Thiosocius teredinicola: one gene and its partner. Each later gene encodes a partner of the first gene's protein in a complex. Links are inferred from orthologs where the notes say so. Each region holds a gene or a part of one and is shown on either strand. Other genes may lie near its edges. The genes, in order: rpsG and tig.

Region 1 (3,652 bases):
ATCAACGACAAGCACATCGAGGTGATCATTCGCCAGATGTTGCGCAAGGTTGAGATCATCGACCCGGGTGAGACCAAGCTGCTGCGTGGTGAACAGGTTGAGCGTGCGCGCCTGCTCGAAGCGAACGAGACGGCTACGGCCGATGAGAAGCTCACGGCCAGGTTCGAACCGCTGCTGCTGGGTATCACCAAGGCCTCGCTGGCGACCGAATCGTTCATTTCCGCCGCGTCGTTCCAGGAGACGACTCGCGTGCTGACCGAGGCATCGGTCCGTGGCGTGCGCGACACCTTGAACGGGCTGAAAGAGAACGTCATCGTCGGTCGCCTGATTCCGGCGGGCACTGGTTTGGCGCATCACAACGAGCGTCGACGCACCCGCCAGGAGGCGCTGGCAGCCGGTGCGCCAGTCGAAATGGCCACCGAGGAAGTGGAAGAGGCGATCAAACAGGCCCTCAACACGACCGATCCCGAGTGACCGCTTAATAAAATGCGCCCGAGTCGCTGTTGACAGCGACTCGGGACACGCATAGAATTCGCGGTCTTCGCTGAAGGTGGGCCAGCAACCCCGCCCGAAAAATTGCGACAAATCAGTCGCTTCGCGAACAGAATTGAGATTCAAGTAGCCGCTACATCGCCCGGCGCTTTAGCAAGCAGACCGGACGGGGGCGGCTACGCGAATTTTTGACGTCGACACCAGGTGTCGAACCGTCCGGAGACGAAAGGTTAGATGGCTACTATTAATCAATTGGTCCGTAAGCCGCGCAAGCGCAAAGTGGAAAAGAGCAACGTACCGGCTCTTGAGGCATGCCCGCAGAAGCGTGGCGTTTGCACGCGCGTCTACACCACGACCCCGAAAAAGCCGAACTCGGCCTTGCGTAAAGTCGCCCGTGTGCGTCTGACCAATGGCTACGAAGTGTCGAGCTACATCGGCGGTGAGGGTCACAACCTGCAGGAGCACAGTGTGGTCCTGATCCGTGGCGGCCGTGTTAAGGACTTACCGGGTGTGCGTTACCACGTGGTTCGCGGCAGCCTGGATACCTCTGGCGTCGAGAAGCGTCGTCAGGGTCGTTCGAAGTACGGCGCCAAGCGTCCGAAGGGTTAACTCCCGGTCGGTTCGAAGCTTGAGCGTTGAGTGGGGCCGCGGTGAGCGGTCACGAGTAGATCAAGAGTAAAGCGAAATGCCTAGAAGAAGAGTTGCAGCCAAGCGAGAGATCCTGCCGGACCCGAAGTTCGGTAGCCAGACGCTCGCCAAATTCATCAACATGGTGATGGAAGACGGCAAAAAGGCCGTTGCCGAGCGCATTCTGTATGGCGCGCTCGATAGCGTGACCGAGAAGCGCGGCGGTGACCCGATGGAAACGCTTGAGCTGGCGCTCGAGAACGTGCGTCCGGTCGTCGAGGTTAAATCCCGGCGTGTGGGTGGTGCAACCTACCAGGTACCCGTCGAGGTTCGTCCGGTCCGTCGTAACACCCTGGCGATGCGCTGGTTGATTGATGCTGCCCGTAAGCGCAGCGAGAAGTCGATGGCGGCGCGTCTGGCTGGCGAGTTGATGGACGCTGCGGAGCAGAAAGGCTCGGCAGTGAAGAAGAAGGAAGAAACTCATCGCATGGCTGAGGCGAACAAAGCGTTCTCTCATTACCGCTGGTAGTAACCAGCTTCATCGTTCTTTTACATTACGGGGCGGGATAAGACAGTGGCACGTACCACACCTATCGATCGTTATCGCAATATCGGCATCATGGCGCACATTGATGCTGGTAAGACGACTACGACCGAACGCGTGTTGTACTACACCGGTGTCTCGCACAAGATCGGTGAAGTGCACGACGGCGCTGCGACCATGGACTGGATGGAGCAGGAACAGGAGCGCGGTATCACGATCACGTCTGCGGCGACCACCTGCTTCTGGAGCGGGATGGCACAGCAGTATCCCCAGCACCGTATCAACATTATCGATACCCCTGGACACGTCGATTTCACCATCGAGGTCGAGCGTTCTTTGCGGGTATTGGACGGCGCGGTCTTCGTTCTGTGTGCGGTAGGTGGCGTTCAGCCGCAATCCGAGACGGTTTGGCGTCAGGCCAACAAGTACAAAGTTCCGCGCATGGCGTTCGTCAACAAGATGGACCGTATGGGCGCCAACTTCTTCCGCGTTGTAAAGCAGCTGAAAGATCGCCTCGGTGCTGTTCCAGTGCCGATCCAGGTTCCGATTGGTGCCGAAGAAGACTTCTCGGGTGTTGTCGACCTGGTCAAGATGAAGGCCATCAAATGGTCGGAAGAGAATATGGGGATGCAGTTCGAGTATCTCGATATTCCGGAAGACCTGGTCGACGTATGCACTGAGTGGCGCGAGAAGATGGTTGAGGCGGCAGCCGAGGCCAACGAAACGCTGATGGAGAAATACCTCGAAGAGAGCGATCTCAACGAAGAGGAGATTCTCGAAGGACTGCGTGCGCGCACCTTGCGCCTGGAAATTGTGCCGATGACCTGCGGCACCGCGTTCAAGAACAAGGGTGTCCAGGCCATGCTCGACAAGATTATCGAGCTGATGCCTGCGCCGACCGATGTGCTGTCGATCAAAGGCGTGTTGGAAGACGGCTCGGAAGGCGAGCGCCATTCGTCCGATGAAGAGCCGTTCTCGGCGTTGGCGTTCAAGATCGCCACCGACCCGTTTGTCGGTTCGTTGACGTTCTTCCGTTGCTACTCCGGCGTGTTGAATTCCGGTGATGCGGTCTACAACCCGGTCAAGAGCAAGAAAGAGCGAGTTGGTCGTATCCTGCAGATGCATGCCAACTCGCGCGAAGAGATCAAAGAAGTTCGCGCCGGCGATATCGCGGCTGCGGTTGGTCTGAAAGACGTCACCACCGGTGACACCCTGTGCGACGGGAACAATATCATCACCCTGGAGCGCATGGAGTTCCCTGATCCGGTCATCTCGGTTGCTGTCGAGCCGAAGACCAAGAGCGATCAGGAGAAGATGGGCATCGCATTGGGTCGTTTGGCTCAAGAAGACCCCTCATTCCGTGTGCACACCGATGAAGAATCGGGTCAGACGATTATCTCGGGCATGGGTGAGTTGCACCTCGATATCATCGTCGACCGCATGAAGCGCGAATTCAAGGTCGAGGCCAATGTCGGTGCGCCGCAGGTCGCCTACCGCGAAACCATTCGTGGGAAAACCGAAGTCGAAGGCAAGTTTGTTCGACAGTCGGGCGGTCGCGGCCAGTTCGGCCACGTGTGGTTGAAGATTGAGCCTCAGGAATCGGGCGCGGGCTACGAATTCGTCAACGAGATCGTCGGTGGTGTCGTTCCACGCGAATACATCCCGGCCGTTGACAAAGGTATCCAGGAAGCGATGCAGGGCGGCGTTATCGCTGGTTATCCGGTGGTCGACGTCAAGGTCACCCTGTACGACGGTTCGTATCACGAGGTGGACTCGAACGAAAACGCCTTCAAGATCGCGGGTTCGATGGGTTTCAAGGCGGGCGTGCAGAAGGCCAAGCCGGTGATTCTCGAGCCGATGATGAAGGTCGAGGTGGAAACACCAGAAGAATACATGGGTGACGTGATCGGTGATCTGAATTCACGTCGCGGCATGGTCCAGGGTATGGAAGACGGCCCTACCGGCAAGATGGTCAAGGCAGAAGTGCCG
Region 2 (12,052 bases), 1.4 Mb from region 1 along the record:
CGATGCCGGATGCGAATTGACCGATGGTCGCCAGGCGTGCGTTTTCGACAAGCTGGATGGTGCGGCCCAGGCTGATGCCGACGAGCACGCCGAGGTTACGCAACAAGGCAAGGTGTTCGGTACGGTAGTTGTTTGGGTAGCGGCTGGCAAACACCGCAACCCCGTGCACACCGGCGCTGTTACTGATCGGCAGAAAGATCGCATCGCGCCTGCCCAGTTCTGCCAGTTTGCGTAGGAAGACATAGCTTTCGGAGAGTTGCGAGGTCTCGCGGACATCGGGGATGTGCAGCGGTTCGCTGGTGTTGATGCACTCTTCGAGCAGCGTCTGATCGGGGTGAAAGCGCAGCCGCCCGATCGGTTCGGGCTTGCCGTCGCTGTACGCCTTCTCGAGATAGATATCGCCGCCCGGCGCGATGATCAATACGCCGATCCAGTCGACGGGTATCAACGGTGGCAGCGTCTCCGACAGGGTTTTCAACGTGCCCTCGAGATCGGCGCCCTGTTCAAGGCGGGTCAACAATTTGCGTAGGCCATCCATGCGGGTCGCGAGGTGGTTGAAGGCGCTCGCCAGCCAGCCGATTTCGTTGTTACGCAGCACCGGTACGCGGTGCGAGAAATCACCGTTGGCGACCTGCTTAAAGCCCTCGACGGTGGTCGTCATCGGCGCCATGACACCGCGATAGAACCAGACGGCGATGCCGACCGATACCAGCAGCGCCGCGCCGAGCAGCAGGCGGTTTACCATGTAGGCCCATTGTGCGCGGGCCTCGACGTCTTTCTTGAGTGTCGACATCAGCGTCTGCGAGATCTTTTCCAACGTCTCGTTCTGCTCACCGATCAATTCCGCCGCCCACTCGAGACGGGGTTCGTCCTTGTCCGGCCCGATGCGCTCATCGAACTGCTGCATGAAACTCTCCCATTCCGCCGCGAGCTGCCCGGCGACGGCGTGCGATTCGGGCGGCAGGTGCGGCTGCATCGCCATGTGCCGCCCGGTCAGCGACGCGTCGAAGCGGTTGTTGGCGAACGCAGTGATCAGTTGATCGAGTTCGGTGCGGGTCTTTTTCAGATCTTCGAAGTACAGCCGCAGGTCGCGGTAGTAGCTGGGATAGTCGCGCGGTGCGTTCTCGCGGTAGCGCATCGCTTGTACGGTCAGGTGTTGCTGATTGAAATGCACCCGGCCGGCGAGCTGAACCAGCACGTCGTCACTGTGCTGCTGGTCGATCACATGCAGGGAATACAGCGTGGAGGCGGCAAACAGCGCGGTCAGCACAGCGATTGCGACAATGATCTGCAGTTTCAGAGAGTGGAAGATTTTCGGCAAAAGGATGTCCTGACCGTCGTGGGGTTGCGGCGTCGCCTGTGTGGGCCAAAGTATAAGGAAAGCAGCTTTGCGACTATAGTGTGCGCCGCGCCACCGGCAGCAAGGTCTGAAATCTACCGGTGCCGACGAATCGGGGTAGGGCATCAATGGGAGCGGGCATGCAGAGTCCTCAACAACATGAACTGATAACACTACGGGATTGGATCCGTTGGGGCGCCAGTCGGTTCAATGAGGCCGGTCTTTTCTACGGACACGGCACCGACAACGCGATCGACGAAGCGCTCGCGCTGGTGCTGCATTCGCTGCACCTGGATCACGATCTGCCGGCGGACTATCTCAATGCACGTGTCACCGGCGATGAGGCGGCGCGCATCGAAGGGCTGTTTACCGAGCGCGTCGATCTGCGCGTACCGGCGGCCTACCTGATCGGCGAGGCGCGTTTTGCCGGGCTGAAATTCTTCGTCGATGAAAACGTGCTGATCCCGCGGTCGCCGATCGCCGAGTTGATCGAGGAAGGCTTTCAACCGTGGCTGGATGCCGATCACGTCGGCAGCGTGTTGGACCTGTGCTGCGGCAGTGGCTGCATCGGTATCGCCTGCGCTTATGCCTTTCCGAACGCCCTGGTGGATCTCGGCGACATCTCGCAGGCCGCGCTCGACGTGGCGGCGCGCAATATCGAACGCCACCAACTCGATAACCGGGTGCGTGCGCTGCACGCCGACGTGTTCGATGGGCTCGACGGCGAGCGCTACGATCTGATCGTCAGCAATCCGCCGTACGTCAGCACCCGCGAGATGGCGACCTTGCCGGCAGAGTACCGGCATGAGCCGGAGCTCGGCCTCGAAGCAGGCGACGACGGTATGGATGTCGTCGCGCGCATCCTGGCGGGAGCCGCCGATTACCTTCAGCCCGGTGGTATCATCGTGATCGAAGTCGGCGCCAGTGCCGATCTGCTGATGGCTCGCTATCCCGATGTGCCGTTTTTGTGGCTGGATTTCGAGCGCGGCGGCGACGGGGTGTTCCTGCTGACCGCCGAGCAGGTGAACGAGTATCGTGAGCAATTCGAGGAGAGCCTGGCATGAGTCTGCACCGCGCACGCAGTGCCGAAGAGTATGCGGAATGGGTCAAACAGGCCGTGTTCGAGGTGGGTGATCTGAAAGACTGCCTGCTGTACGAAATGGAAGACCTGCAGCGTTTCCCGGCGTTTATCGAACCGCTCGAGGAAGGAGTGCAACAGGTCTACGATGCGATGCTATCGGGCAGCTACCAGTTCGGCCGCGAAGACCTGGCTTTTATGGACGTGGTGCGTCGCTACGAAGACCAGATTCCCTTTCATACGCTGCTCAAACAGATCAACGAAACGCATCGAAAAGGTCTGGATGTGCCCGACGAGGGCTGACAACCTTTTTGACGCTCGTCAGTCCGCGCCGGGTGGGGGACGTCTAGAATGACCGCTATGCAACAGACACTCGTTCTCGATCAGGATCTGATCAAGCGTTACGACCAGTCCGGCCCGCGTTACACCTCGTACCCGACCGCGGTGCAGTTCCACGACGGATTCGGGCCGCAGCAATACCGCGCTGCCGCCGAGGCCAGTAATGCCAGCGGCCGACCCTTGTCGCTGTATTTCCACATCCCGTTCTGCGACACCGTGTGTTTCTACTGCGCCTGCAACAAGGTGGCGACCAAGGACCGCACGCGTGCGCAGCCGTATCTCGACCGCGTGTATCGCGAGCTGGCGATGCAGGGCGAACTGTTCGACCGCAGCCGCCCGGTGGAGCAGCTGCACTGGGGCGGCGGTACGCCGACCTTCATCAGCCACGACCAGATGCGCGAGTTGATGACCAAGACCGGCCGTCACTTCCAGTTACTGGACGACGACAGCGGTGAGTATTCGATCGAGATCGATCCACGCGAGGTGACCGACGAGACCATCGGACTGCTGCGTGAGATCGGCTTCAACCGCATGAGCCTGGGTCTGCAAGACCTCGATCCGGCAGTGCAGAAAGCGGTCAACCGCATTCAGACGGCCGAGCAGACCTTCGGCGCCTTGACCGCGGCGCGGCGCGAAGGCTTCCGCTCGATCAGCATGGACCTGATCTACGGCCTGCCACTGCAGACGGCAGATTCTTTCATCGCAACATTGGATCGGGTGCTCGAAGCCGAGCCCGAACGGCTGTCGGTATTCAATTACGCGCATCTTCCCGAACGCTTCAAGCCGCAGCGGCGGATCAACGAAGACGAGCTGCCGTCAGCAGAACAGAAGCTCGAGATCCTGCAGCAGGTGGGCGAGCATCTGGCCAAGGCAGGTTATGTCTATATCGGTATGGATCACTTCGCCCGACCGGACGACGAGCTCGCCGTGGCGCAACGCGAAGGTCACCTGTATCGCAACTTCCAGGGTTATTCGACACATGCGCACTGTGACCTGGTTGCCCTGGGGGTGACATCTATCGGACTGGTTGGCAACACCTACGCGCAAAACGTACGCACGCTCGACGAATACTATGCACGCATTGATGCCGGCGAGCTGGCCGTATTCCGCGGCATCGAGTTGAGTCGCGACGACGAACTGCGGCGCGATGTGATCACCGACCTGATCTGCAACTTCGCGCTCGACATGGCCCGCGTCGGCAAGCGATGGGATATTCAGTTCGACGACTATTTCCGTGGCGAGCTCGAACGCCTGCACGGCATGGCAAAAGACGGTCTGCTCACTATTGACGGCGGACGCATCGAGGTGATGCCGGCAGGGCGCTTGTTGATCCGCAACATCTGCATGGTGTTCGACCATTACCTCGGTGCCGACGGCCAGACGACGCGCTTCTCCAAGGTTATCTAAGCCAGAAGACTCTCCGGCAGGCGGGCCCGGTCCTGGGCGAAACGCGACCGCCTGCTAAGCTTTTCGACATTCGCTAAACGGAGTACCCGGATGTCGACACCCGAATCGATCCCAGCCGTATTTCGTCGCACTGCCGGGGAGTTTGCGCAAGCGCCCTTGGTCATCACCCCGGAGCATCAAACGTCGTTCGCTGCGGTGGATCGGGCGTCCGACGGCATCGCCACGACATTGCTTGAGCGCGGAATCCGCAAGGGCGACCGCATCGCACTGTATTGCCCGAACTGCGCCGAATTTCTGATCACCTATCTGGGTATCGTCAAGGCCGGGGCAGTGGTCGTGCCGATCAACCTGCTGATCCAGCAGGAGGAGATTGCCTATATTCTTGAAGATGCAGCGGTCAGCGGCGTCGTCTATCACGGTCTATTGGGCGAAAGGCTGCAAGCGCTGCGTCACACACTGCCATCGGCAGGCCTGTGGATAGGCGTCGGCGGGTCGTCGCTCGACGACGCCGATCTGGACTTTGCCGATGTTGTGGAGAACGCGGACGGCGCATCGCTGCCGGAGCCGGCATTGGATGCCGAATGCGATCTCGCTGCGATCCTGTACACCTCGGGTACCACCGGCAAACCCAAAGGTGCGATGCTGACCCACCACAACCTGGTGGTGAACACGCGCAGTGTGCTCACTGCGCTGCAACTGCGCCCCGGCGCGGACCGCATGCTGGTGGTGTTGCCGATGTTCCATTCTTTTGCGGCAACCGGCGGCATGCTGACACCGGCACTGCACGGCGTGGCCATGGTGCCGGTGCCGAAGTTCGATCCAAACCTGGTCAGCGACGTGATCGGCGCGACCGCGGCCACCGTGTTTCTCGGTGTGCCGTCGATGTACAACCTGATCCTGCGAATCGACGACGACCAGTTGGCCAAGTGGCGCAGCGTGCGTTTCGGTGTCGCCGGCGGCGCGGCCATGCCGGTTGAGCTGATGCGGCGTTTTGAACAGCGCTTCGGTTTTCCGATTCTCGAAGGTGATGGCCCCACCGAGTGTTCGCCGGTCACCTGCGTCAATCCGCTGAGCGGCGAGCGCAAACCCGGCTCGGTGGGACTGGCCGTCGATAACGTCGAGATCGCGATCTTTGACGATGATGGCCACCCGCTGCCGGCCAACGAGATCGGCGAGATCTGCGTGCGTGGGCCGAACGTGATGGCCGGTTACTGGCGTCTGCCCGAGGCGACGGCAGAGACGTTTTTTGGCGAATGGCTGCGCACCGGCGACCTCGGCTACCTGGACGACGACAGCTACGTGTTCATTGTCGATCGCAAGAAAGATCTGGTGATCGTCAACGGCATGAATGTCTACCCGCGCATGGTCGAGGAGGTGCTCTATCGCCACCCGGACGTACTCGAAGCGGCCGTGATCGGTGAGCCTGACGATCTGCACGGCGAGGTCGTGGTGGCCCACCTGGTGCCGTGTGAGGGGTGCACGCTCGACCCGGGCGAGTTGCGCGCTTTTTGTCGCAAGCACCTGGGCCCGCACCAGCTGCCGCGGCGTTTCGTGGTGCGCGAATCGTTGCCGAAAAACGCGACCGGCAAGATCCTCAAGCGCGAACTGCGACGTGCCGGAGAGCTCGAAAGGGGCGTCGATTTGTCCTGACCGAGTGCACGGTCAGGCTCTTGATCAGACCGGCCGCAGGCCCGATTGCACGGCGATACCGGTAACCGTCGGGACCGGGGGAGATCGAGTGGCCGGGCCTGGATCGCAGATGTCGGAGCAATCTCGCGGCATTCCGCTGTTTCGGGGCCCCGTGGGTTTTGTATAATGCGCGATTCGCATCGGCATGGCGAAAGTGGCGGAATTGGTAGACGCGCTGGATTTAGGTTCCAGTGGGGTAACCCGTGAGAGTTCGAGTCTCTCCTTTCGCACCATCTGACCGGTGCCCAACCATTCGGCCGGCCTTGTGCCGGGAAGTTTAATCCGACAAGAGTTAACAGGCAGTACAACTGCTGGAGTGATTTGGAATGCAAGTTTCTGTGGAATCGGGCGAGGGCCTCGAGAAGCGTCTTTTGGTTGATCTGCCGGCGGAGCGCGTCACCGCTGAGATGGACAAAAAACTGAAGGATCTCGCGCGCAACGTTCGTTTGGACGGTTTTCGTCCCGGCAAGGTGCCGATGCGTACCATCAAGCAGCGCTTTGGTGAGCAGGTGCGCCAGGAAGCCTACGGCACCCTGATCCAGGAAACGCTGTACGAAGCCGCCAACCAGGAGAAACTGACCCCGGCCGGCGAACCCAAGGTGGAATTGCGCGAGGCGGCCGAAGAAGGCGGTCTTGGCTACACCGCGACCTTCGAAATCATGCCTGACGTGCAGTTGAACGATCTTTCGGGTCAATCGATTACCCGTCCGGTCGCCGAAGTGACCGAGTCCGACATCGACGAGATGATCGACAAGCTGCGCAAGCAGCGCACGGTCTGGAACGAAGTCGACCGCGGCGCCAAAGACGGCGACACGGTCCATATGAATTTCAAGGGCTTTATCGATGGTGAGGCATTCGAAGGCGGCACCGCCGACAACGTGCCGCTGGTACTCGGTTCCGGGTCGATGATCGCTGGATTCGAATCGGGCCTGCTCGGCGCAAAAGCGGGCGATGATCGCACCCTCGAGGTGAAGTTCCCCGACGACTACCGCGCTGAGCATCTGGCCGGCAAAGACGCGACCTTCGAAGTCCAGGTGCTGCGCGTCGCCGAACCGCAGTTGCCGGAGATCGATGAAGAGTTCGTCAAGGCCTTTGGTGTCGAAGAGGGCACGGTCGAAGGTCTGCGTGAGGATGTCGCCAAGAACATGCGTCACGAGCTGAAGCAGAAGCTGGAGAACATGGCCAAGGAAAAGGTCATGGATCTGCTGATCGAGACCCATCCGATGGATATCCCGAAGGCCATGGTCGACCATGAAGCCGGGCGGATGAAACAGCAGATGCAGCAGGAAATGCAGCAGCAGGGTCAGCCTTCGAGCGTCGACCTGCCGTTGAGCGTTTTCGAGAACCAGGCCAAGCGCCGCGTTCACCTCGGCCTGCTGGTGGCCGAGATCATCGAGCAGCACAAGCTCGAGGCCGACGAAGACAAAATGCGGGCGACCATCGCCGATTTCGCCGAATCGTACGAAAACCCGCAGGAAGTCATCGACTACTACCTGCAGGATCCGAACGCACGCGCCAGCATTCAGAACCTGGTCCTTGAAAATCAGGTGGTTGGCTGGGTTATGGACCAGATTCAGGTCGGCGACGAGAACAAGGAATTCTCCGACATCATGGATAATCAGGGGTAATCCGAGGCTTGCGGGGTCGGGGTTTTAGGGGTAGCTTCAAGTAATCCCAGTAACATCCGATAAGCAGGACATGAACCAATTGGAACCGATGAATCTCGGCCTCGTGCCGATGGTTGTGGAACAGAGCGCGCGCGGCGAGCGGGCTTATGACATCTACTCGCGGCTGCTCAAAGAGCGCGTGATCTTCTGCGTCGGTCCGGTTGAAGACCACATGGCCAACCTGATTGTCGCGCAGTTGCTGTTTCTCGAGTCCGAGAACCCCGACAAAGACGTTCATTTATATATCAACTCGCCCGGTGGTTCGGTAACCGCCGGGCTCGCCATCTACGACACCATGCAGTTCATCCGTCCGCACGTCACTACGATGTGTATCGGGCAGGCCGCGAGCATGGGTGCCCTGTTGCTGGCCGGCGGCGAGAAAGGCAAGCGTTACGCACTGCCGCATTCGCGGGTGATGATTCACCAGCCGCTGGGCGGTTTCCAGGGCCAGGCCACGGATATCGAAATTCACGCCAAAGAAATCCTGTTGATCCGCGAAAAGCTCAACAAGATTCTGGCCCACCATACCGGACAGGATCTCGACCGGATCGGCCGTGACACGGATCGCGACAATTTCATGAGCGCGGACCAATCTGTCGCCTACGGTCTGATTGACCAGGTTTTGAACCGGCGACCGGAAAAAGACGCATAAAAAGCGCCCTAAAGCCATGTGGTTAGAGTGGCTTGTTATCCGAATTCATTCGGATATTATGAGTTCGAGGGGCCGCGGTTTCTGCGTGGTCGGCACAACGAGGTGATGCGGTCACGCAGGTTAATTAGGTGAACGACTATGAGCGACGATAAGAAGCACGGCAAAGGCGAGGACGGCAAACTTTTGTATTGCTCGTTCTGCGGCAAAAGTCAGCATGAGGTGCGCAAGCTTATCGCGGGCCCATCTGTCTTCATCTGCGACGAATGCGTTGAACTCTGCAACGATATTATCCGCGAGGAAATGCAGGAAAGCGTCGGCCAGACGACCGACAAACTGCCGATCCCGGCGGAAATCAATGCCACCCTCGATCAGTACGTCATTGGTCAGTCGCGCGCCAAAAAGGTGCTGTCGGTAGCGGTCTACAACCACTACAAGCGCCTCGAGGCCAAGAGCAAGAAAGACGATGTCGAGATCGCCAAGAGCAACATTCTGCTGATCGGTCCGACCGGTTCGGGTAAAACGCTGCTGGCCGAAACGCTGGCGCGTCTACTGAACGTGCCGTTCACGATTGCCGACGCCACCACGCTGACCGAAGCCGGTTATGTCGGTGAAGACGTCGAGAACATCATCCAGAAGTTGCTGCAGAAGTGTGATTACGACGTCGAGAAGGCGCAGACCGGTATCGTCTATATCGACGAAATCGACAAGATCTCGCGCAAGTCGGACAACCCCTCGATCACCCGCGACGTTTCCGGCGAGGGTGTGCAGCAGGCGCTGCTCAAACTGATCGAAGGTACCGTCGCCTCGGTTCCGCCGCAGGGCGGCCGCAAGCATCCGCAGCAGGAATTCCTGCAGGTGGATACGGGCAACGTGCTGTTCATCGTCGGCGGCGCGTTCGCCGGCCTCGACAAGGTGATCCGCGACCGTTCCGAGAAGGGCGGCATTGGTTTCTCTGCAGAAGTCCGCAGCAAGGAAGACAGCCGTTCGGTGGGCGAGATCCTGACCGCTGTCGAACCCGAAGACTTGATCCGCTACGGCCTGATCCCGGAATTCGTCGGTCGTCTGCCGGTGGTGGCCACGCTCGAGGAACTCGACGAAGAGGCGTTGGTGCAGATCCTGACCGAGCCGAAGAACGCGTTGATCAAACAGTATCAGCGCCTGTTCGAGATGGAAGGCGCCGAACTCGAGGTGCGCGAAGATGCGTTGCGTGCGATTGCTCGCAAGGCCATGGATCGCAAGACCGGAGCACGCGGCCTGCGGACCATTCTCGAACATGTATTGCTCGACACGATGTACGACCTGCCGTCGCTTGAAGACGCCAACAAGGTCGTGATCGACGAGTCGGTCATCAAAGGCGAATCGGCACCCTATATCATCTACGGCGGTTCTGAACCGCGTCAGATCGCCGCTTCCGATTGACGTCAATCCATTAAGCAAGCAAGACCCCGATGCACCCCGCATCGGGGTCTTGCTTTTGCGTCAATCATTCCAACGCCTCGTCCGCCGAGTCTCCACAGGGGCTGTCTTCGACAGCAGCGCTCCGTACCCAGCATTTTGCAGTTTTTTTGCCGCGTCGGTTTCTGGTGGTATAAAGATCACGCGAGCGTCACGATGCTTGAAATTCAGGCCTTAAGTCCTCATGTTGACCGGAATCGTGACCTTACTGAACCCGCGCAGGCGCGTTCACCCAATTATTCACCGCACGGTTGTGCGGTCGGAGGAAAGCAATGGGACAGGAAGACAAGACACTGAGTGTGCGTGAAGATCAGCCAAGCGCTGTCCCGGTACTTCCGCTGCGCGATGTAGTGGTATATCCGCATATGGTAATTCCACTGTTCGTCGGGCGCGAAAAATCCATCAAGGCGCTCGATGCCGCGATGTCCGACAATAAACAGATTCTGCTGGTGGCGCAGAAGAGCGCCGATGTCGACGAACCGCAACCGGACGACATGTATGAGATCGGAACGCTCGCCAGCATCCTGCAGCTGCTCAAGTTGCCCGATGGCACGGTCAAGGTGCTGGTAGAGGGCGGCGAGCGCGCCAAGATTACCAGCATGATCGGCGGCGACGGTTTCTTTGCCGCCGACCTTGAGCCGGCCGAAGACGTCATCGAGCTTCCCGAACGCGAAATGGAAGTGCTGATGCGCTCTGCCACCACGCTGTTCGATCAATACGTCAAGCTCAACAAGAAGGTGCCGCCCGAGGTGCTGACCTCGTTGGCCAGCATCGATGAGCCGTCGCGCCTGGCCGATACCATGGCCGCCCATATGGCGCTCAAGCTCGATGAGAAACAGCATGTGCTCGAGATGTTCAACGTCCGTGAGCGCCTCGAACACCTGATGGCCTTGATGGAAGGCGAGAACGATATCCTGCAGATGGAAAAGCGCATCCGTGGGCGCGTGAAGCGTCAGATGGAGAAGAACCAGCGCGAGTACTATCTGAACGAACAGATGAAGGCCATCCAGAAAGAACTGGGTGAGCTGGATGACGCCCCGAATGAGCTCGAGGACCTGGCCGACAAGATCGAGAAGGCGGGCATGAGCAAGGAGGCCAAGTCAAAGGCGACGGCCGAGCTCAACAAGCTCAAGCTGATGTCGCCGATGTCCGCCGAGGCGACCGTGGTGCGCAACTACATCGATGCCCTGGTCAGCGTGCCGTGGAAGAAGCGCTCCAAGGTGCGCAACGACATCTCCAAGGCCGAAGAGGTGCTCGATACCGATCACTACGGGCTGGAGAAGGTCAAGGAGCGCATCCTTGAGTATCTCGCCGTACAGCAGCGCGTACGCAAGCTCAAAGGGCCTATTCTGTGTCTGGTCGGACCACCGGGCGTTGGTAAGACCTCGCTCGGACAATCGATCGCCCGCGCGACCAATCGTAAGTTCATCCGCATGGCCCTGGGTGGTGTGCGCGACGAGGCCGAGATCCGTGGTCACCGGCGTACTTATATCGGCGCCATGCCGGGCAAGATCGTGCAGAACCTGACCAAGGCCGGCACCAAGAACCCGTTCTTCCTGCTCGACGAAATCGACAAGATGGCAATGGACTTCCGCGGCGACCCGGCATCGGCGCTGCTCGAGGTACTCGACCCTGAACAGAACCACACGTTCCAGGACCACTATCTCGAGGTCGACTTCGACCTGTCGGAGATCATGTTCGTGGCCACTGCCAACAGCATGAACATCCCGCCGGCGCTGCTCGACCGCATGGAGGTCATCCGCCTGTCGGGTTATACCGAAGATGAGAAGGTCAATATCGCCGAGAACTATCTCATTCCGAAACAGATCACGAACAACGGCCTGAAAGAAAAAGAGTTGACGATCGGCGAGAACGCGGTGCGCGACATCGTGCGCTACTACACGCGCGAGGCGGGCGTACGAAATCTCGAACGCGAGGTTTCGAAGATCTGTCGCAAGGTCGTCAAAGATGTGTTGCTCGACGAAAAGAAAGGTAAGCACGTTACGGTCACGACCAAAAACCTCGACAAGTACCTCGGGGTCAAGCGCTTCCGCTATGGTCGCGCCGACGAGCACGATCAGGTTGGTCAAGTGACCGGTCTGGCGTGGACCGAGGTGGGCGGCGAGCTGCTGCGCATCGAGACCGCGTTGACGCCGGGTAAGGGACGTCTGACCCATACCGGCCAGCTCGGCGATGTGATGAAGGAATCCATCCAGGCGGCCATGACGGTGATCAGGAGCCGCGCAGAGGCCCTGGGGCTCGACGACGACTTCTACCAGAAGAAAGACGTGCACATCCACGTACCGGAAGGTGCGACGCCTAAGGACGGTCCCAGCGCCGGTATCGGCATGGCGACATCGCTTGCCTCTGCGCTTACCGGCATCCCGGTGTGTGCGGATGTTGCGATGACCGGTGAGATCACCCTG

Evidence for each region.
Region 2: the proteins of rpsG (region 1) and tig are in contact, whole or in part, in a crystal structure (PDB 3GTY), measured with the Thermotoga maritima proteins. The link is inferred for Thiosocius teredinicola from one-to-one orthologs. Residues at the interface, in WP_004081843.1 of Thermotoga maritima: Lys34, Lys52, Lys55, Glu59, Arg62, Gln63, Glu66, Asn67, Lys69, Val71, Arg95, Ala109, Lys110, Lys111, Gly112, Arg113, Pro114, Glu117, Glu121, Ile124, Ala125, Tyr127, Asn128, Asn129, Thr130, Gly131, Lys135, Asp139, Arg142, Met143; in WP_004081061.1 of Thermotoga maritima: Glu122, Val124, Val129, Leu130, Tyr133, Glu188, Gly259, Ile262, Tyr263, Glu266, Ser270, Glu273, Gln274, Glu277, Arg308, Gln311, Ile312, Ser315, Tyr316, Glu325, Arg329, Arg336, Leu363, Phe366, Trp367, Arg373, Leu377, Arg381, Leu384, Glu387.

What each region holds. Positions count from the first base shown.
Region 1 is NZ_CP019936.1:4,338,685-4,342,336, reverse strand. Bases 1-2,912 are described here. They hold rpsG (30S ribosomal protein S7), read left to right. Parts: upstream 1-1,177; coding sequence 1,178-1,648; downstream 1,649-2,912. Other genes in these bases: fusA (elongation factor G), read left to right, coding at 1,694-2,912; rpsL (30S ribosomal protein S12), read left to right, coding at 727-1,101; rpoC (DNA-directed RNA polymerase subunit beta'), read left to right, coding at 1-474. Outside these bases: more of fusA, read left to right, coding at 2,913-3,652.
Region 2 is NZ_CP019936.1:2,941,659-2,953,710, reverse strand. Bases 5,527-8,329 are described here. They hold tig (trigger factor), read left to right. Parts: upstream 5,527-6,178; coding sequence 6,179-7,480; downstream 7,481-8,329. Other genes in these bases: clpX (ATP-dependent Clp protease ATP-binding subunit ClpX), read left to right, coding at 8,310-8,329; clpP (ATP-dependent Clp endopeptidase proteolytic subunit ClpP), read left to right, coding at 7,551-8,171; B1781_RS14065 (long-chain-fatty-acid--CoA ligase), read left to right, coding at 5,527-5,813. Outside these bases: B1781_RS14085 (sensor histidine kinase), read right to left, coding at 1-1,321; prmB (50S ribosomal protein L3 N(5)-glutamine methyltransferase), read left to right, coding at 1,480-2,403; B1781_RS14075 (general secretion pathway protein GspF), read left to right, coding at 2,400-2,720; hemN (oxygen-independent coproporphyrinogen III oxidase), read left to right, coding at 2,778-4,163; more of B1781_RS14065, read left to right, coding at 4,254-5,526; more of clpX, read left to right, coding at 8,330-9,590; lon (endopeptidase La), read left to right, coding at 9,899-12,052. UniProt on the Bacillus subtilis protein: Involved in protein export. Acts as a chaperone by maintaining the newly synthesized protein in an open conformation. Functions as a peptidyl-prolyl cis-trans isomerase.